Regions from separate parts of the Fictibacillus nanhaiensis genome, predicted to be linked through region 3. Evidence: riboswitches for the same ligand, from Rfam matches in the RefSeq annotation. Region 3 holds a riboswitch; each other region holds the start of a gene.
The links. Region 3 has a riboswitch for cyclic di-AMP ahead of ACFS5O_RS08755 (dicarboxylate/amino acid:cation symporter). Riboswitches for the same ligand answer to the same signal wherever they lie in the genome.
Positions count from the first base shown of each region.

Region 1: it holds a riboswitch for cyclic di-AMP, as region 3 does, so the genes downstream of both, ACFS5O_RS17975 (hypothetical protein) here and ACFS5O_RS08755 (dicarboxylate/amino acid:cation symporter) in region 3, are expected to answer to the same signal.
Region 2: it holds a riboswitch for cyclic di-AMP, as region 3 does, so the genes downstream of both, ACFS5O_RS13505 (APC family permease) here and ACFS5O_RS08755 (dicarboxylate/amino acid:cation symporter) in region 3, are expected to answer to the same signal.

Region 1 covers NZ_JBHUPF010000006.1:2,784,897-2,792,274, reverse strand. Annotated here, with positions in the region: gene ACFS5O_RS17985 (MFS transporter) at 186-1,469, shown strand; gene ACFS5O_RS17980 (hypothetical protein) at 1,521-1,769, shown strand; cyclic di-AMP (ydaO/yuaA leader) riboswitch at 2,064-2,205, shown strand; cyclic di-AMP (ydaO/yuaA leader) riboswitch at 2,257-2,410, shown strand; gene ACFS5O_RS17975 (hypothetical protein) at 2,523-2,936, shown strand; gene ACFS5O_RS17970 (hypothetical protein) at 2,960-3,097, shown strand; gene ACFS5O_RS17965 (HPr family phosphocarrier protein) at 3,170-3,442, shown strand; gene kdpF (K(+)-transporting ATPase subunit F) at 3,573-3,650, shown strand; gene kdpA (potassium-transporting ATPase subunit KdpA) at 3,700-5,379, shown strand; gene kdpB (potassium-transporting ATPase subunit KdpB) at 5,401-7,378, shown strand, end outside.
Region 2 covers NZ_JBHUPF010000006.1:1,912,349-1,919,726, forward strand. Annotated here, with positions in the region: gene ACFS5O_RS13490 (MetQ/NlpA family ABC transporter substrate-binding protein) at 1-360, shown strand, start outside; gene modB (molybdate ABC transporter permease subunit) at 674-1,330, shown strand; gene ACFS5O_RS13500 (hypothetical protein) at 1,362-1,502, opposite strand; cyclic di-AMP (ydaO/yuaA leader) riboswitch at 1,652-1,795, shown strand; gene ACFS5O_RS13505 (APC family permease) at 1,928-3,754, shown strand; gene gltP (glutamate/aspartate:proton symporter GltP) at 3,810-5,072, opposite strand; gene bcaP (branched-chain amino acid transporter BcaP) at 5,313-6,695, shown strand; gene ACFS5O_RS13520 (hypothetical protein) at 6,815-7,135, shown strand; gene ACFS5O_RS13525 (cation:proton antiporter regulatory subunit) at 7,282-7,378, shown strand, end outside.
Region 3 covers NZ_JBHUPF010000006.1:1,022,929-1,030,306, reverse strand. Annotated here, with positions in the region: gene ACFS5O_RS08770 (hypothetical protein) at 1-15, opposite strand, end outside; gene ACFS5O_RS08765 (DNA-3-methyladenine glycosylase) at 181-756, shown strand; gene ACFS5O_RS08760 (hypothetical protein) at 753-1,442, opposite strand; gene ACFS5O_RS08755 (dicarboxylate/amino acid:cation symporter) at 1,598-2,833, opposite strand; cyclic di-AMP (ydaO/yuaA leader) riboswitch at 3,003-3,168, opposite strand; gene ACFS5O_RS08750 (hypothetical protein) at 3,348-3,542, shown strand; gene ACFS5O_RS08745 (ABC transporter ATP-binding protein) at 3,567-4,280, opposite strand; gene ACFS5O_RS08740 (ABC transporter permease) at 4,280-5,902, opposite strand; gene ACFS5O_RS08735 (Fe(3+) ABC transporter substrate-binding protein) at 6,018-7,085, opposite strand.

The DNA of each region.
Region 1 (7,378 bases), 1.8 Mb from region 3:
AACCTTTAAAAAAATTTACTATATAGGCTTACTGCCTTTATGAATAGACCGAGCTGTTGCATTCTTATATATAGGAGAGAATATGCACAATTCTTCTTACGAGACACGAGAAAAATACATTTACAATGGATGGAATTAGGTGGAAAATGATTAGGTGGGTAATTATGTAAATTGGGGGTTTTGATGTGCAGGAATTTCTGAAAGTGTTTCAGAATAAAAACTTCAGAAAGTTGTTTTTTGCTGGTTTTACTTCAATGATGGGAAGTATTATCGGCGTTACAGCTTTTATGTTTTATTTGCTAGATAAGTTCGGTGAACAGCCTTTTTATGCAACCCTTGCCGAATTGATGTATTCTCTACCAACACTAGCTGTATTCTTTCTTGTAGGGGTGTTAGCTGATCGTATGGATCGTCAAAAGATCGCTCTCTATTGCGACTGGATCTGTGCAGGCCTATGCCTCCTATTAATGGGTGCAATTTGGCTAGATTGGATGCCTCTCATTTTTGTGATCCTGTTCTTAAGGAGTGCAGTGGGGAAATTCTTTCATCCAGCTGACCAAGCGATGGTACAAGGCGTACTATCGAAAGAGGAGTATGCCATTGCGGCTGGTTTAAATCAAATGGTAGGTAGTTTGTTTATGCTATTTGGAAATATGATCGCCATATTTATTTATTGGAGTGTAGGAATACAAGGAGCCATTGCATTTGATCTTCTTACATATGTTTTATCAGCCTTGTTCATTATGAGTATGAAAGTAAATGAAGATATTCGTCTACCGAACGGACAACAAAGGTTTAAAGATATCCGAGTAAAGATGGTATGGAAGGACTTTGTTTCAGGTTTTGTTTACATCAAACAATCTAAACTTCTGCTTTCTTTAATCTTTGGTTTTTTCTTGTTTGGTATAGTAAATGGTGGATTATCAGTTATGCCGGCATTTATCATGAAATACAAACTAGCACCTGACAATTATGAACAAATGATGATGTGGATGGGTATCCTATTCGGTGTATCCATACTCTCTGGCAGTGTATTATGTTCGATGCTCGCTAAAAAGATTAGACTCTCGTATGCCATTGTTCTCGGTCTGTTTGTTAGTGGCGTATCCCTTGGTTTGTGCGCGCTTGCGCCAAATGTATGGTCATTCTTTATTTTGACCGGATTGGCTGGGTTTAGCATACCATTAATCAATATTGGGATCGGAGGCTGGTTACCAAAAATCGTTGACCCGAAAATGATGGGGCGTGTCCAAGGGTGGATCTCACCGATCAATATGTTATCTCATACGATGACTCTCGGTTTAATCGCATTGTTTTTCCCGAAGATTTTAACAGTCGAGATGCTGTTTTGGGTGGTTGGAGGGTGTCTGATTGTTGTTGGACTCTTCTACATGTTAACTTTACCAAAGTATGATATCGATGATGAAGAAAACAAAAATGAGTTACATTTAGAAAAAGTACCAGTTTAAAGGTGGAGATTATGGCGAAGCCCTTTTATAATGAAGAGCGGAGGGGAAGTCATGGCATCATTTCAAAACATATTATTCTGGATCTTTTTAATCTTACCGATCATTCTTTTCTTTGTAGCAATCGCAAGAACTTCATGGGTTTTAATGCTTGTAAACATGTTTTTAGCTCTGCCGATCATTTGGTTTGTGAGCTGGGTTACAGAAAGTTATGGTGCTGTCTTTGTGATAATTGCAATCCATCTGTTCACAGGAGTATGGCTATGGACGAAAAGACAGAGATTGGATTTTAGATCTTTTTAAAAAAGCTGAGCAAAGTTTTATTTGCTCAGTTTTTTTATGAATTTTTTTCGATTTGGTATTAAAACTTTGCAAGTAACACTTTATTTAATTTTAATATTCTGACTATTATTTAATTTGAAAAACATCGTAAATAAAAGAAATTAATAGAAAATAGTTGATTTGTTTTGTTTACATGAAATAAAACAGCATATTTTGGTTATTTTCGTATGAATCCTTAAAATTTTGAAGTTTTTACTTCGTTTACAAGGAACAAAAGCAGGAGTAATATATTTCTTATCGTAAAACTTTAAAATTTTTCCATGACCGCTGAATCCAATTTTGGAACGGAGGAACCATCGGCAGTTCTTTACTGCCTGGGGTGAAACTTATTTAAGTCGGGCGACTTCTGCCGTCCGAACCCGTCAGCTAACTTCGTAAGCGTGGTAGGAGAGGGAAGGTGAACATAAAAAAAGCAATGACCAATTAAAAAATATGATATTTATATCATGCGTCTTTATCGCTTAATTCCTAAAACTTTAGGAAGCGGGGGAACCAACCGCAGTCCAACGTGACTGCATGGGGTGAATCTCGAGAGATCGAGTAGGGCTACTCTCAAGCCCGAATCCGTCAGCTAACTCCGTAAGCGTTCAGAGAGAGGCAACAAATTTCGTGTGTTTACACGCTTATTCAAGTATGTGTAGAAGCCGCGAGAAGAGTTCCTCTTCCGCAGGCTTCTTTTTTGTTGCCTTTTTTACCGAAATGGAGGATGTAACGATGGAGAAATCATCTAGGAACGTGCTCATAATGTTTCCTGATCAAGTTTCAGATGTGTTTATTTCAAAACTAAGATTATGTGACGACTATCAATCTATTGTTCTCTGTGTTCCTAACCGAGATGAAGCAGATAGACTCTCACAAGTTGGTTTTCAACATGTGTATGTCATGAATTATGGTGACAAGCGTAAATTCATCGGGATGGTAGGTCCTTTTGTTCAAAAGATCATTGTTGTTGAATCTGGATTTTTAGAATGCTGCCAAACGATTGAACTTATTCGCAGCATCTATAACATACCTGTTTATGTCATCAAATCAGACACACGGTATATTTCCAGAGTTTATAAGGAGTTAGGTGCCGATTACGTAATTTATAACAAAACCGGAAATATTCAATTCTTACTTTCTTCATAAAAAAAGAGCGGAGGAATTCATTTATGAGATTAAGTCCAAACGAAATTGAACAGATTTTGTTAAAAGCGAAAAGAGATCAGTTAAATGCTTATTATGCAAGTGTGATTCAACATAGTCTCTCCAAATGGGTCATTCAAGACACGCTTAGAAGCAAAGGATAAACCATTCTATAAGAGGGGACTCATCGTATGTGTTCCCTCTCTATTTCAGACCAATGATAGGCAGGGGAAAACATGGGAGCAGAGTCAGTTGTATTATTGCCAAAAAGATTGTCGATCGGACAGATCAATGAATTTGTCAATGCTGCTGGTTCTTTTGAAAGTGAGATTCTTTTCTTTTATCAAGGCATACAGATTAATGCGAAAGGCTTGCTCTCTGTTAATCTATTTTTTTTGTCGCATTATTCTAAAAATCTGGATGAACCGATCACCCTTAGAGTGGAAGGGTCTGACGCACAAGTTGCGCTTAAAGATTTGTCACACATGCTATCAAGTTTTTACGAGTAGTTTACTAGTTAGTTTAGGAGGAAATTGCATTGTTAGATCTATATATGGTTTTAACTCTAATCGTTTCATTTTTGGTGTATTTTAACTTTATTTACTGGTGTGATCGAGTTGTTGGAGGAGAGACGAAAAAATGATAATAACGATGGTTGCAACAGGTGGCGTGTTTTTGTACTTAGTATACGCATTGATTAATCCTGAAAAATTTTAACGTTAATGTTTAACATACACTTAAAGGTTCATATAGGAGGAACAAAGTAATGGGCGTTTTACAAATGGCAATCGTGATTCTTTTATTGCTTCTGATCGTTAAACCACTAGGAAGCTATATCTATCACGTATTTTCCAACAAATCTAACAAAACAGATAAAGTGTTTGCTGGAATTGAAAAGATCATTTATTCCATATCTGGAATAAAAGAAAGACCAGGCATGACATGGAAAAAGTATACGATGTCATTATTATTAACGAACATTGTTCTGGTCGCAGTCGGTTATGTCATTTTAAGACTTCAAAAGTGGCTTCCGTTAAACCCTAGCCAGATTGACAACATGGAATCGACATTATCCTTTAATACGATTGTCAGTTTTATGACGAATACAAACCTACAACACTACAGTGGAGAAACAGGACTCTCATACTTTTCTCAAATGTCGGTCATCATGATGATGATGTTTACATCTGCCGTGACAGGAATCATTGTAGCAATTGCATTTATTCGTGGTATTACAAGCAAAGGTGCAACGATTGGTAACTTCTTTGAAGACTTTATAAAAGGCCATACTCGGCTACTTATTCCAATGGCTGTTGTCGTCACCCTCGTCTTAGTTGGATTAAAAGTTCCACAAACGTTAGATGGTACGATTCAGATTACAACGTTAGAAGGAGAGAAGCAGGAAATCGCAACAGGGCCAGTCGCTTCACTCGTTTCTATTAAACACTTAGGTACGAACGGTGGGGGGTTCTTCGGAGTGAACTCAGCACATCCTTTTGAGAATCCTAGTCCGTTAACTAATGTGATCGAAATACTTTCAATGTGGTGTATACCTGCTGCATTAACATACACGTATGGACGTTTTGCTAAAAATCAAAAACAAGGCTGGGTTATTTTCGGTGCAATGGCCATTCTCTTTATTGCGTTCTTATCTTTAATCTATATTTCCGAAAGTAACGGAAATCCAGCAATGAATGCTATCGGTCTTAGTTCAGAACAAGGAAGCATGGAAGGAAAAGAAGTTCGTTTTGGAACGGCTCAATCTGCACTGTTTAGCACAGTAACGACAGCTGCTACAACAGGAACGGTCAATAACATGCATGATACCTTGACTCCGCTTGGTGGAATTACACCATTATCACTTATGATGTTAAATACAGTGTTTGGCGGAGATGGAGTAGGTTTAGTGAACATGCTCATGTATGCGATCATCGGAGTGTTCATCTGCGGTCTGATGGTTGGTCGTACACCAGAATTTTTAGGCCGTAAAATAGAGCCAAGAGAAATGAAACTTATAACGATAGCACTTCTTGCACACCCGTTGATTATATTGGGTCCGACTGCCTTAGCTTTTATGACAGAGCTTGGAAAAGGGGCGATAAGCAACCCGGGATTCCATGGTATTTCACAAGTTCTCTATGAGTATACTTCTGCTGCAGCAAATAACGGCTCAGGCTTTGAGGGTCTTGGAGACAATACGCCTTTTTGGAATATCTCAACTGGACTTGTCATGCTGCTTGGGAGGTACGTTTCCATCATCGCTTTGCTCGCTGTAGCAGGGTCTCTAGTAAAAAAACAACCTGTTCCTGAAACGATTGGTACGTTTAGAACAGACAACATCCTTTTTGTAGGTATTCTTGTTGGGGCAGTGCTTATTATTGGTGCGTTAACCTTCTTACCTGTAATGGCGCTTGGACCAATAGCTGAATACTTGTCGATCCGTTAATTTAGAGAGGTGCAGATAAAAATGAATCAATCCAAACAGAGTGTTCGTTCTGGCCTCATCAGCCGAGCGATGGTGGAAAGTATAGTGAAGTTAAATCCAATAACGATGATGAAAAATCCGGTTATGTTCGTAGTAGAGATCGGAACATTCCTTGTCTTGCTCATGATGATCATGCCTAAGCAGTTTGATGCTGAAGGTAGATTTGGTTATAACTTATCGGTTTTCTTAATCCTTTTATTCACCATTCTATTTGCAAACTTTGCAGAAGCCTTAGCAGAAGGTAGAGGAAAAGCGCAAGCCGATAGTTTAAAGAAAACGAAAAAAGGCACGATCGCAAAAAAAGTGGTTAAATCAGGAACGATCAAAGAAGTATCTTCAGAAGATCTTCGTAAAGGAGATATTGTTTTAATCGAGACAGGTGACATGGTTCCGGGTGACGGTGAGATTATCGAAGGGCTTGCGTCCATTGATGAATCTGCTATCACAGGAGAATCAGCACCAGTCATTAAAGAAGCAGGAGGAGATTTTAGTTCTGTAACAGGCGGCACAAAAGTGGTCAGTGACTTTATTAAAGTTAGGATTACAGCAGATCCAGGTGAGTCATTCTTAGATAAGATGATCTCCTTAGTAGAAGGAGCTAAACGTCAAAAGACACCGAACGAGATCGCACTTAACATTTTGCTTGTAACGTTGACGATCATCTTCTTGTTAGTAGTCGTAACGATTGTTCCAATAGCTGATTATGTAGGAGTAAATCTAGAAGTTTCAACACTAATAGCTCTACTCGTCTGTCTCATTCCAACAACGATTGGTGCGTTATTATCAGCGATTGGAATCGCTGGTATGGACCGTGTAACACGCTTTAACGTATTAGCGATGTCAGGAAAAGCAGTTGAAGCAGCAGGTGATATTAATACCATCATCCTAGATAAGACAGGGACGATTACATTTGGTAACCGTCTAGCTGCAGAATTTATTCCGGTAGGATGGTCTTCAAAGAAAGAGTTAACTGAAATGGCAGTGGTAACATCCTTATTTGATGAAACACCGGAAGGAAGATCAGTAGTAGAGTTGGCAAGGAAACAAGGGTTTACTTCGGATACCTCGAAGTATGAATCAGGCGACATTGTACCTTTTACAGCAGAAGAACGTATGAGTGGAATTAATTTGAATGGTTTTCATTATCGAAAGGGTGCTGTTGACTCCATCATTAAGTTTGTAGAGAAGCAAGCAGGAGAGATTCCAGAAGATCTGAAAAAGAAAAGTGATGAGATAGCGAAAAAAGGTGGCACTCCGCTTGCTGTTTGTATGAATGATAGAATCTATGGATTGATCTATTTAAAAGATACCGTTAAGCCGGGAATGCGTGAACGTTTTGATGAACTAAGAAAAATGGGGATCAAAACAATCATGTGTACAGGAGATAACCCCTTAACTGCTGCAACCATCGCAAAAGAAGCAGGGGTGGATGACTTTATTGCCGAATCAAAACCTGAAGATAAGATACGTGTGATCCGTGAAGAGCAGGAAAAAGGAAAACTAGTTGCTATGACAGGAGATGGAACGAACGACGCCCCAGCACTTGCTCAAGCAGATGTTGGACTCGCGATGAACTCGGGAACAATAGCAGCTAAGGAAGCGGCAAACATGGTTGATCTTGATTCAGACCCAACGAAAATCATTGAAGTGGTAGCGATTGGCAAACAGTTGCTCATGACTAGAGGATCTCTGACCACTTTTAGTATCGCGAATGATATTGCGAAGTATTTCGCCATTATACCTGCCATGTTTACAGCTGCTATACCAGAGATGCAGGCTCTCAATATTATGGGGTTACATTCTCCAACGAGTGCCATTATTTCAGCACTGATCTTTAACGCGATCATCATACCGCTCTTGATTCCACTTGCCATGAAGGGCGTTAAATACGTGCCGATGAGTGCAAACAAATTGTTGTATAAAAACATTGTTATCTATGGAGTGGGAGGAATTGTAGTCC
Region 2 (7,378 bases), 890 kb from region 3:
ATCAAGCTAAAAGAAGGTAAAGGTTATGAAGCGCAAATAAGCGATATTGTAGAAAATCCGAAAAACCTTGAATTTGTAGCAGACATTGATCCTGGTCTTTTAACAAAAGCGTATGAAAACGATGAGGGCGATGCGATTGTCATCAACACAAACTATGCGATCGATGCAGATTTGAATCCGAAGAAGGATTCTATCGCATTGGAAGGATCTGAGTCACCATTTGCGAATATCATTACAGTTCGTGAAGGCGATAAAGATAAGAAATCAATAAAAACCTTATTAGAAGTACTTCATTCAAAAGAGATTACCGATTTTATCGATAAAGAGTACAAAGGTTCTGTGCTAGCTGTAAAAGAGTAATTAAATGAGCTGTCTAGATGGGGAAAGGTACTCGTCTAGGCAGCTTTTATAATGAATTAAAGTGTTTAGTAGGGAGCCTGGAAGTCTCTTTTAAAGGAATTAAGTCTAAAGAAGAAAAATTAAGTTTAGAAAAGAAAAATTAAGTCGTAATGAGCTTCGATTAAGTCGTTCTAGAGATCAATTAAGTCTACATTCAAAAATAAAGGCCGTTCGACAATTTCGACACCTTTCACACTATACAAAGTACGGTATGATATGATGAAGACGTATAAATTCAGTTATTAATCATTGTGGTAAGCGGGTGAAAAAGGAAATGGCAATAGAATTTTGGTCACCTGTCAAATTATCAATCGGCATAGCGTTGACTGCTTCATTGATCGTGATTCTTGCAGGTCTATTTTTTGGCAGAATCATGGCTCATCAGAGGTTTAAAGGGAAAACGTTGATCGAAACACTTTTCCTACTTCCGCTCGTGTTACCTCCTACGGTAGTTGGATTCTTATTGATTGTTCTATTCGGTCGAAATGGTCCAGGGGGACAGTTGATAGATTTGCTCTTTAGACAACCAATTATGTTTACATGGTGGGCGGCAGTTATTGCGTCTGCAGTCGTTGCGTTTCCACTCATGTATCAATCGGCAAAAGCAGGATTTGAATCGATTGACGCAGATATTGAGAATGCTGCAAGGGTTGATGGCGCGAATGAATGGGCCATATTAAGAAAAATCTCAATTCCTCTATCTGTTCGTGCACTCTTATCTGGTGCAATTCTGAGTTTTGCACGTGCATTAGGAGAGTTTGGCGCAACGCTCATGTTTGCTGGAAATATTCCGGGTAAAACACAGACGATATCAACGGCCATCTATATTGCGATTGAATCAGGACATATGGAGCTCGCTTGGATGTGGGTCGCGAGTGTTATTGGAATATCTTTGTTAATGTTAATAGCTGTTAATCGCATAAGGACATAACCATTGAAGAACCCGAATTGGGTTCTTTTAATTATTCACCAGCTTTCTTCATGTTTTCATATTCCTCATCACGTTCTCCTACCTCTCCATAATCACCGAATTGTTCATTAATTTCTTGTGCAAGACTTGTTAAATATTCATCAGAAAATAAAGGTTTTTTTTGTTTAGACATGTGTAAAACTCCTATAGATCATGAAATAATAAGTTTATGTGATTAACTGTTTATACGTAAAACAATATGTACAACATTTCATAAGCCTATTCAACAAAAATTGTTATTTACTTTTTTAAATGGCGGGAGTATTATTAGTAAAGTTTCAAATTTCTAAATCGCTTAAACCAAATGGTGCGGGGGAACCAAACGGACTGGAAGAATAGAGTCCTGGGGTGAATCCTTGTTTAAGGTAGGGCTACTCAAAGGCCCGAATCCGACAGCTAACTCCGTAAGCGTTTATGAGAAGGAAGGTGGAGCTTGTAGAGCCTAAATTATAAAGGCCTGCAGGTCAGATTCGTGATGGCTTGCGGCCTTTTTGTGTTGAAAAATGTGTTTTAGTTAACATTAAAAGTAACATCTTATTATGGACGGAGAGAAAAATGATGTTCACATCGATCAAACGCTTCTTGATTGGTCGCCCTTTAAAATCGACTGCATTAGGCGAACAAAAAATAAACAAAACGAAAGCATTGGCTATTCTTTCATCTGATGCATTATCTTCTGTTGCATACGGACCCGAGCAAATCTTAATCGTACTTATTACCGTAGGTGCAGCTGCTTTGTGGTACTCGATTCCGATTGCAGTAGGGGTTCTGTTTTTATTAACTGCTCTTATTTTATCTTATAGACAAATTATCTATGCTTACCCTCATGGAGGTGGAGCGTATGTTGTATCGAAGACAAACTTAGGCGTAAATTCTGGGTTGATCGCAGGGGGATCGTTGCTTGTAGACTACATACTTACAGTAGCAGTAAGTGTATCAGCAGGTACAGATGCGATAACATCAGCGTTTCCTTCGTTACATGGTTTTAACGTGGAGATTGCAATCGTGTTTGTTATCTTTCTTACATTATTGAACTTAAGAGGAGTAACTGAATCTGCATCTATTTTGGCATATCCTGTTTATCTCTTTGTATTGGCTTTGTTTATTTTGATCGCAGTAGGGCTTTATAAGATTTTGACTGGAGATGTATCTCAGAGCTTGCATACCCCGATCGGTACACCGGTTGCAGGTATCTCTTTGTTTATTCTGCTCAGAGCATTTGCATCAGGAAGTTCTGCTTTAACAGGAGTAGAAGCCATCTCCAACGCGATACCCAATTTTAAAGAACCAGCACCTGTTAACGCTGCTCGTACATTAATGATGATGGGCGGTCTTCTAGCCATCCTTTTCTCAGGTATTGTTACGTTAGCTTATTTCTATGGTATTGTACCTAAAACTGAGGTTACTGTTGTTTCGCAGATTGCAGAAGAAACGTTCGGGCGAAACTTTATGTACTTCTTTATACAAGGAACAACAGCGTTAATACTGATCCTTGCTGCTAACACAGGATACTCTGCGTTTCCTTTGTTAGCTGTAAACTTGGCAAAAGATAAGTTTATTCCAAGGATGTTCTTAGTCCGGGGTGATCGCTTAGGTTATTCAAATGGCATTATCATTTTGGGTCTGGCCTCAATCTTGCTTATTATGGCTTTTCATGCAGAAACGGAACACCTAATTCCTTTATATGCAGTAGGAGTGTTTGTTCCATTTACACTATCACAGACAGGAATGATGGTAAAATGGCTAAAAGAAAAACCAGCTGGTTGGATTCCTAAATTTATCATTAATACGACAGGAGCATTGATCAGCTTTACCGTCACAATCATGTTTTTCTTAACAAAGTTCTCACAAGTTTGGTCCATTCTTGTTTTTCTACCTATTATCGTCTGGATATTTCACCGAATCAAGAAGCATTATGAAGCAGTCGGTGATCAGTTGAGGTTAACAACTTGTGAAGCATCTCCAGATATAAAAGGGAATGTTATCATCTTGCCAGTGGCTGGAATCACCCATGTAGTGGAGAACTCGCTAAAGTATGCTAAATCACTGAACCCTGATCAGATCATTGCTGTTTATGTTGCATTTGAGAGGGAAGATGAAAGAAAATTTGAAGAGAAGTGGAAAGAATGGCAGCCGGATGTTCGGCTCGTAACGCTTCATTCTCATTACAGAAGTATCCTTGGACCTTTGACTAAATTTGTAGATACGATTGCTCACAAAGCGAAGGAAGGCGATTATCAAGTAACAGTGGTTATTCCGCAATTCATCCCGAAAAAAGGTTGGCATAATATCCTTCATAACCAATCAAGTCTACTTATTCGTGCTTATTTATTGTATAAAAGAGATATTGTAATATCGACTGTTCCCTACCACTTAAAGAAATAAAATTTCAAAAAACCGTTTTAGCCGAACTGGCTAAAACGGTTTTTTGGCTAGAATATTAACTAACTTCTTGTTTATATTGCTCTGCTTTCATCGTGTTGAATTGACCTTCCCATTTGGACATCACGACAGCAGCTAACGAGTTTCCTACTACGTTTACAGCTGTCCGAGCCATATCGAGTATTCGATCAATACCCGCAATAAATGCAAGGCCTTCTAATGGAATTCCAACTGTACCAAGTGTTGCTAAAAGAACGACAAAGGAAACACCTGGAACGCCTGCTATCCCTTTTGAAGTAACCATTAATACTAGCAATAAAGAGATTTGTTCTGCGATGGTTATTTCAATCCCGTACATTTGCGCGATAAATAGTGCTGCAATCGCTTGATAGAGAGTGGATCCGTCTAGGTTGAACGAGTAACCAGTAGGAATCACGAAAGAAGTAATGGCTTTTGGACACCCGAACTTCTCCATCTTTTCCATAATTTTTGGTAATACTGTTTCTGAGCTAGCTGTTGAGTAAGCTAAGATCAGTTCGTCTTTCAATATTTTAATCAATGTAAAGATATTAACTTTTACCATAGCTGCAACGCCACCTAGAACAGCGATGACAAAGAAGAACATAGCTCCATAAACGACTAGAACCAGTTTACTTAATGGGACGAGTGATTCAATACCAAATTTAGAAACCGTAACACCGATTAGTGCAAATACTCCAAATGGAGCTAGTTTCATAATTTGATTCGTAATATAGAACATAGCGTCAGCTGTTCCTTGGAAAAAGGCCAATACCGGTTTTCCTTTTTCGCCGATCGCAGCAATCCCTAGTCCGAATAATACGGAGAAAAAGATGATTGCCAACATATCCCCTTTAGCTAAAGATTCAAAAAGGTTTGTGGGTACGATGTTTAAGAACGTTTCTGCAAAGCCGTGACTTTCAACTGATTCTGTTGTCTCCACATAGCTCGAAATATCACCTTTTGTTAACGATTTCATATCCACTCCTGCTCCAGGTTGGAATATGTTAGCGATAAATAGACCAATTACGATTGCAAAAGTTGTAATGATCTCAAAATATAAAATCGTTTTACCACCGAGTCTTCCTAGTTGTTTGATATCACCTACACTCGCAACACCTACGATAAGGCTTGAAACAACTATAGGTACAACGATCATTTTAATTAAGCGAATGAAGATATCTCCAATCGGTTGTAAATATCCTTGAACGGTTTCATTTCCATAGAACAAAGCACCGATGAGAATACCAAACGCTAGTCCGATCAGGATTTGCCACGCAAGACTAATTCTTACTTTTTTCACATTGAGTCACCTTCTTCTTGATGTTAGTTATCTGAGTTGCCACATAAAAGACATTTTAGCGAGTAAAAGGAATGGTTGTCAAAGCAAAAAAATGGCAATGAATAAAGGGGGAATGGAAGTGAATGCACTCATTATTATTTATTAGAAATATTTGAAAATTTTAATGTTTACAAAAATAATAAATGCTTGTAAAATGACAAAAGCGTTATTCGACTTTTATCGACATTCATAGGAGGACTTATGAACTTATTTAGAAAAAAGTTATTAACTACTAATCAAAACAGTGATCAATCATTGAATCGTGTTCTTGGTGCAGTTGACCTTACAATGTTAGGGGTAGGGGCCATTATCGGAACAGGGGTATTCGTGCTAACAGGGGTTGCGGCTGCAAAATATGCGGGTCCCGCTCTTATCTTATCTTTTATTATTGCGGGGCTTGCGTGTGTTTTTGCGGCACTTTGTTACTCCGAATTCGCATCTATGATTCCTCAATCAGGGAGTGCTTACACCTACAGTTATGTAGCATTCGGTGAAATCTTTGCTTGGATTTTGGGCTGGGACCTCGTACTTGAATACGGTCTCGCTTCTTCAGCTGTAGCGAGTGGTTGGTCAGGATATTTCCAAAGCCTTTTAACTGGTTTTGGTATACATCTTCCAACAGCTATCACAAGTGCTTTTGATCCATCGAAGGGAACATATATTGACCTGCCTGCTGTAATGATTATTTTACTTGTCACACTTCTGTTATCGAGGGGTGTTAAAGAATCTGCGAAATTCAATTCTATTATGGTTATCGTGAAAGTGGCAGTAATCTTATTATTTATAGCAGTCGGTGTTTGGTATGTGGAACCTGTTAACTGGGAGCCGTTTGTTCCTTTTGGATTCTCTGGTGTAGTGACAGGGGCTGCAGTTGTTGTTTTTGCGTATTTTGGTTTCGATGCTGTCTCCACAGCTGCAGAGGAAGTGAAGAATCCACAGCGAAATTTACCGATTGGAATCATTTCTGCTTTAGCTATTTGTACAATTATCTATATCGTGGTTTCACTCATACTTACCGGGATTGTTCCTTATACCATGCTGAACGTTAAAGATCCTGTAGCGTTTGCGTTGCAATTTATCGGTCAAGATTGGGCAGCAGGTTTCATCTCATTAGGAGCTATCGTAGGAATTACAACCGTGCTAATTGTTATGATGTTCGGTCAGACAAGGTTGTTTTATGCAATGAGTCGTGATGGACTTCTTCCAAGTAAACTGTCCTCTGTTCATCCAAGAACGAAAGTACCTCTTTCAAGTACATGGACAACAGGATTATTAGTTTCCTTATTTGCTGGATTCGTGCCGTTAGACAAACTAGCAGAACTTACGAGTATCGGTACATTGTTTGCCTTTGCAACAGTATCTTTAGGAGTTGCCGTTCTTAGAAAAACTCGGCCAGACATCGAACGAGGCTTTAAGACCCCTTGGGTTCCATTGATTCCAGCCTTAGCCATTATTTTCTGTGTTTATCTTATGCTTCAACTCTCAGCATTTACTTGGAAAGGCTTTGTCGTTTGGCTTGTGATCGGACTTGTTCTTTATTTTAGTTACGGTTATCGTCACAGCCGTTTAAACACAACGAAATAGAAAGAGATTGATAGTGAGAAAAGCTGCCTTTCATATAGGTGGCTTTTTCACTTTACTTCAGAAACGCGTTCTTTCGTGTTATACTTTTAGTAGTAAAAAAGAAAGGGGGGAGTAAGAAATTGCGGAAAATATCTATATTGGCTTTATTGTATGTATTTGCTTTTACATCACTTTTTCCTAACTACAATATGGAAAATCTTTTTTCGCCGCCTCAAAATGACGTTTATGAACTATCCTCAGCGACCCTTGATGAATCAAAGATCATTGGCGAATATCCAACAAAGAGTAAAAAGTTAAAAAAATCCGTAAAAGCAGTTTATGCGGATAACCAAATACTGTTTGAAGAATCACATGATGATTATGTATTCCCATCATACAGCCAAGTCAACAACAAAATTGTACGTCTTACCCCCTATCAATTTCAATCGAATTACCTCTGACGATCACAACAATCTCAAAAACCTTTAAAATGGCCTTCGATGTAGGGTTTATTTAACAGAACCATCTATTCATAAGCACGTTTCGAAAAAACATGTTTCCGAACGTTTCTTTGTAGTGCTTAAAAAACGAACAAAGGGAGATTGTTATGATCGTTAAAGAAACAGAATTACCTGGAATCGGCAGAAAGTTTGAAGTAGAGATCGCGAATAGAGATAAAGTTGTCGTTATAGTTCATGATGACG
Region 3 (7,378 bases):
CACCCAACCGTCCATATCAAACGCCTCCTATTCATCTACTTTATAAAAAGTTCTTTTTTGTTCGTTTATTTCCTCTTTTTTAGGGTTTGTAAAACTTCGACAAAAGGAAACATAATTTTACAAGACGTTGTTATTGTACGAATAAACCAGACATGTCATACATAACCAGGGAGAATAAAAATGAAATTATGGAATTTACCAACTCTTGACTTAGCAAAAAAACTTCTCGGTATGAAATTGATTCATGTCGATGATAACGGAATAACATCTGGATACATCGTGGAAACAGAAGCCTATCTCGGACCTGAAGATCGTGCTGCTCATTCGTATAACAATCGCAGAACTGCTAGAACAGAAGTGATGTATGGTGAAGCAGGTATGATTTATACCTATTTTATTTATGGAATGCATGTGTGTTTTAATATCGTTTCGGGCCCTTTACATAAACCTGAAGCTATTCTCATTAGAGCACTTCAACCGATTGAGGGAATTGAAAAAATGAAGAAAAGAAGAGCGAGTGCAAAGAATGAGATTCAACTTACAAACGGTCCTGGTAAACTAAGTAAAGCAATGGGGTTTACACTAAGTGATAATGGCAAGAAATTGAATGAGGAAAATATACGAATAGAAGAAGGAATGAATATCGTACCAGATGAAATTATCTCTGGCCCTCGTATAGGAATACAATATGCCGAAGAGGCCGTTCATTACCCTTATCGGTTCTGGATAAAAAACAACCCTTACGTATCACGTTAATACGCAGGGTTGTTTTCTTTGTTTGTTGAAATTGTAACATCCTCTTCCTGCATGTAATCAACCGTTGTCGTACGGTTAGTATCTTGCATCCATGCTAGATGATAGTACGTTTGTTTTTTCATAGCAACATATTTAGCTTGCATGATCAACAGCCAGGAAAGAATAAACAGAGTTGTTTTTAATACGTTTTCTGCATTTACTTCAGCTGCCTCGATCGGTAGTACATTCACTGAAATGCTTGAAAGCAATCCTATTATCACAGCACCTAGTATGAACAACGGCTGGTTCGCACGTAAAAAACGTAACCGATGCTGTAAATAGTTTTGTAGTGACAAACGTTCTTGTGCATTGAATTGAAGGTATCTGCTCTTAGCCGATTTGGCATTGGCCAATAATCCTTTAGATCGATCTTTTTTCCAAAGTGACTTCATAAATAGAGCAAATTCAATATCGTTAACGGGTTCGTTATTCATTTTTCTGTGAATAAAGTTATGAGCTTGATAGAAGGTAATTGCGTTCTGTACAAGCATAAGCAATACGTATCCTGCGATGATCGTAAGTGAAAAGACAAACCAAAAAGAGTTCATCGCACTCTCTATTAACTCGATGATAGGATGAATGACGGTTTGAATCTGTACCCATATGATCTTTGCAGCAAGCGTTAGTATCTCTAGCCATTTTTCCAAGAAGATCACTCCGAAATCTCATTATGTATCTTCTTATTTTAACATGATTTTTCCTCTGTGCTTACATTTATTTACTCAACCTTAACAAACTAATGATATCCGCATATAAAAAAGGCCACAGTAGGTATATTCACTGTGACCTTTTAAAGCATTATTTAAGCACTCACTTCATGTTCACGAGTTCCAAGATGTTTATCTTCCCCTTTATCAACGATTACCGCACAAGCAGCATCACCTGTGATGTTAACAGCTGTTCTAAGCATATCAAGAAGTCTATCAACACCTAGGATTAGAGCAATCCCCTCGACAGGTAATCCTACAGAGTTCAATACCATCGCTAACATGATCAATCCAACTCCAGGAACACCTGCTGTACCGATACTTGCAAGTACCGCTGTTAAGATAACGGTAAGCATTTCTGTGATACCCAAATTAACATCGTAAACTTGCGCGATAAAGATTGTCGCAACACCTTGCATGATGGCTGTTCCATCCATGTTGATCGTTGCGCCAAGCGGTTGGACAAATCCACTGATTGATTTTCGAACACCCAGATTCTCTTGAGCTGTTTTCATTGAGATCGGAAGTGTTGCATTTGAACTTGATGTACTGAATGCTACTGACATTGCTGGTGCAAAGCCTTTAAAGAACCAAATCGGACTCTTCTTTGCAAATAGTGCGATCGAACCTCCATAGGCTACAACAGAGTGAATGAATAAAGCTAAAATAACTACACTCATGTATAATCCCATCGCTTTAATCGCATCCATACCTTGACTTCCAACTGCTGATGCAATTAAAGCAAAAGCACCATATGGAGCAAATTTCATGATCAGGTTTACGAGGTACATCATAATATCGTTACCTTGCTCGATTAAATCCATCACACCTTTAGTCTTGCTACCTAACATGGTTAAAGCGAATCCTACAAATACAGAGAATGCAATAATTTGAAGCATGTTTCCTTCAGCCATTGCTTGAATAGGGTTAGTAGGAATGATATTCAGTAGCGTATCTGTTACTGCCGGTGCTTCTTGTTGCTCGAACTTGGCACCTTCTGTTTTAAAATCCCCTACACCAGGTTTAAAGACAAGTGCTAAAGCCATAGCAATAATAATAGCAATCGTTGTAGTTCCTAAGAAATAACCAACTGTTTTTGCCCCAACTCTTCCAAGTTTCTTTGGATCACCTAAACCTGCAGTTCCTAATACGATTGAGAAGAAGACGATTGGGACAACCAACATTTTAATAAGGTTTAAGAACAATGTCCCAACTGGTTTCAAAACATATTTATCCAGAGTTGAGAATGCATCAGGCACAGCTAGATTAAGAATAAGACCTGCAACTACACCAAGTGCTAGAGCAATTAAAATTTTTGTAGATAATTTCATAATAAAAGTACCCCCTTTGTTATAATTTTCTTACTATTTTACGTGCAATACCCTTGAAGAAATTTATACTTATACATGCCCTATTTGTTGCATATAAAAACCCACCGAAAATAGAGAGGATTTTCCGTGGGAATACACCGCAACACATAGACTTAGCCCATGTATAGAGTTCTCTCTCCAAAAACGCTTACGAGGTTAGCTGTCGGATTAGGAAATTGAGAGTTGTCCCTTTTGTGCAAGCACAAATTCATCCCAAGGCTTAAAAGCCGAATTGTGGTTCCCCCGCCTCTAAATATTCTGTCGAATAGAACATTAGAATTCAGCGAATCATATATAATATGCTCTAATTTTATCAACATACATAAATTTTTGTCAAGAAAACGCGCCATACTTATTTATTCCAATTAATTGTTTCACAATGAATGTTTTTCCATATTCTCACTTCTACCCCATAAGCATGTGAAAAAAAAACGAATGATGTAGAAGGTTCTATTTTTCAGGGAGGTATTTATAAATGAAAATTGTATTTTATGAAAAAGGTGACTTAAGTATTATCGTTGGAGCATCGAAGCTAAAAGGTGAACTGACGATTGAACAAATAAAGAACGAAAGCGAAAAAAAGGCAAAAGAACTAGGTGAATTATTAGGCCGTGAAATCGGATTTTTAATCGACATGAACGGAAAATTAGATACTCAATTCAAAAAATAAAAACCGGGATATCCCGGTTTTTTTTTATACATATGCTAATGATAACTTTTCTTTACTCTTCTGTAATACCATTTCCGGCCGACCTTCATCTTGAATCTTTCCATTGTTCATTAGTATAATACGATCCCCAATAGCACGAGCATCCTCTTCATCGTGAGTAACAAATATAGAAGTGATTCCAGTACGTTTGAGGATTTCTTGTAACTCATCACGAATCTGTAATTGCAGCTTAGAGTCAAGATTACTAAAAGGTTCATCAAACATGATCAAAGATGGATTTGGAGCCATAGCTCTTGCTAATGCTACACGCTGCTGTTGACCACCGCTCAATTCATAAGGATAACGGGAAGCATAGTCCTCCATACCTACAATAGTCAATAATTCTTCCATTCTTGCTTGTTTCTGTTTACGATTCATTTTTGTTAAGCCAAATTTTATGTTCTTTTCAACTGTCATATGAGGAAACAAAGCATAATCTTGAAAAACCAAACCAACGCCACGTTTTTCTGGCTGGACAAAACGGAATGTATCATTCATGACTGCCTGATCGATCAGAATTGATCCTTTCGATGGCACTTCTAGCCCTGCTATAAGACGAAGTAACGTACTTTTCCCACTGCCGCTTTCTCCTAAGATTACTGAAACTTCTCCCTGTTTAAAGCTTAGAGACAGGTTTTCGAACAGAGGTTTTTGCGAATTTTTGTAACGAAACGTTAAGTCTTTGATTTGAACAAACATTATTTTGGCTCCTTTTCTAAAACTCTGTGTAAAAAGAAGATCGAAAGTGCACTTATACAAATAATCACCATGGATGAAACAGAGGCTTCGTGAATACGTTCATCGCTTGCATATTGAAATGTTTTTGTAGCCAACGTATAGAAGTTAAAAGGCTGCAGGATAAGAGTGAGAGGCAGCTCTTTTAAAATATCTACGAAAACTAGAATGAAACCACCAGCAATCGCACCTTTGATCATTTTGATATCTACTTTAAAGAATGTCTTTGTCACTGACATCCCTAATGTTCTTGAAGCTTCTGTAAAAACGGTTCCTACTTTATCAAAACCTGATTCGATCGAGTTAAAACCAACGGCAAGAAAGCGAACAACATAAGCAAAGATCAGCATACTAATACTGAGGCTTAGTACAAGTGTTGGCTCTAACCCAAGCCATTCGTATAACGATATGACCTTTTGATCTAGGAAGAGAAATAAAGTAAGGACGCCTATAGCAATTACAGCTCCCGGGATTGAATAGCCTAGAACCGTAATTTTTGAAAAAAACTTTCCGGTCCAACCTTTTGAAAGACGACTAAAGTTAGCGATGATTAAAGCCACCATTATGATAAGAAGTGAACCTACAGCAGCAACAAAAACTGAATTCCAGATCAAATCTGCAAATGCAGCACTTAAAATCACGTCATAAGTCATATACACCCAATGTAAAAGCTGTATAAAAGGAATGGCGAAAGCTAGAGCAAATAAAGAAAGAAAAAAAGATAGCACAGCAAACTTTTTCCAACCTTTAAGTTCTTTAGGTTGTAACGGGCGGACTTTTGAAGTGGAATAACTATACTGTTTTCTGCCTCTTATTACTTTTTCTAAGATCAAGATCAAAACTACGATAAACATCAAAGTACCCGCTAACTTGATAGCTGAATAGATATCCCCCATCCCAAACCACGCTTGAAATATGGCTGTACTAAAGGTTTGAATACCGAAATACTTTACTACCCCGTAATCATTGAAGACTTCAAGAATGACTAAGCTAACACCACCTACAATCGCTGCACGTGATACAGGAAGGACGACTTGTATAAATGTCATGAACGATCCTTTGCCTAGCAACCGTGCATTCTCAATCAGTGATGATGACTGATTTTCTAAGAAACTTTTTGTGATGATATATACATATGGATACAGGAACATCGTAAAGATAAAAACAGCACCGGGAATGTTCATGATGTCAAAGAACTTTTGGTCCACTTTTATACCAAACTGGTTCCTTAATGACGTTTGAATGACACCTGTATAATTTAAAATGCCATGGTACGTATAAGCCCCAATGTAAGGTGGAATCGCAAGCGGGAGGATAAGACCCCACTTAAAGAACCGATGCATCGGAACTTTATATGCGGAAACTAGCCATGCCGCACTTACCCCGATTAACACTGTGAAAAGACCAGTAAAACTAACGAGTGTTACGGAATTTACGATATAATTTTTCAACATATACTCTTTAATGTGTTCCCAATTCTCATTACTCTCAGCGAATAACTGAACCATGATGAGCAAAGCCGGTAAAAGGATTAAAATAGAAAAAATCACACTAAGCAAAGCCCAACTATTAAACTGTGATCTCATTTTTCGAATGTAATACAATATTTTCACCTTCTTTACTCATCAGCATTGTTCTTGTTGTTTGTTTTTACATGGAATTAGCCGTATCACAAATCGTGATACGGCAAAATATTTAAGTTTATTTCCAGCTAACTTCATTCATAATTTTAACAGCATCTGCATTGTTTTCACCTAACTCAGAAAGGTTAAGATCTTGTTCTTTAAACGGACCCCAAGACTTTAAAAGCTCTGAAGGTTCTACTTCTTTATTAACCGGATACTCGTAATTGGCTTCAGCAAATACTTCTTGAACTTTTGGACTAGACAGATATTCCATTAATTTTATAGCATTCTCTTTGTTGTTAGCGTGTTTCGTAACACCTATACCACTAATATTGATGTGCGTTCCTGTTGTTTCTTGATTAGGGAAGAACACACTTAGCTGTTTAGCAACTTTCACTTCTTCAGGATCTTCTGAGTTCAACATCTGACCAAAATAGTATGAGTTCATGATGGCAACATCACCTTCACCAGCAGCGATACCTTTCGCTTGGTCTTTGTCACCACCTTGTGGATCACGAGCCATGTTTTTAACGATCCCTTCTGCCCACTTCTTCGCTTCATCTTTTCCGTTTAATGAAATAAAGGATGATACTAATGATTGATTGTAAATATTTTCTGATGAACGAATCAGTACTTTACCTTTCCATTTGTCTTCAGTTAACGCTTCATAAGTAGATAGTTCTGATTTGTCTACTTTTTTCTGATCATATACGATAACACGTGCACGTTTTGTTAGACCGAACCATTGATTGTCTTTATCTCTTAAATTATCAGGAATATTTTTATTTAATGTCTCACTTTCAACACTCTGTAAGAGGTCTTTATCTTTTGCCCAGTGTAAACGTCCAGCATCAGATGTGAAGAAAAGGTCTCCTTTTGTTGCTTTCCCTTCTCTTGTAAGACGCTCGATCAACTCATCTTCTTTACCTTTAATAAGGTTGACTTTAATTCCTGTCTCTTTTGTGAAATCAGCAAAGATTTTATCATCAACTTCATAGTGACGACTTGTATATAGGTTTACTTCTTCTTTTTTTGTATCATTATTATTCGAACTTGCACCCTCGTTTGATTTACCACAGCCTGCTAAGACTAAAGCAGCTAGTAGGACCATTGTAACAACCGTAAAAAGATTCTTTTTAAACATATGTCAGTTACTCCTTCTATGTATAAGTAATTGAAAACGATTATCAACTTCACTTCTAATTATAATGATAATCATTCTCAAGTCAACCGTTTTTTTAAATGTTTTTCTCTAATGAATTGTGCCTATCGATTCCTTACTTCCATTGACAATTGATTGGAATGGAATGTTCGCGACTCCTCGCCTGCCCCAAGGGAAACCGAGCAACTGAAATAAGCTTCTTCCAAAGAGCAAGCAAGATTACGACAACAGCGTTTTATACCGCTCTTATCTTATAAGATTGTTGCTTTGAACTC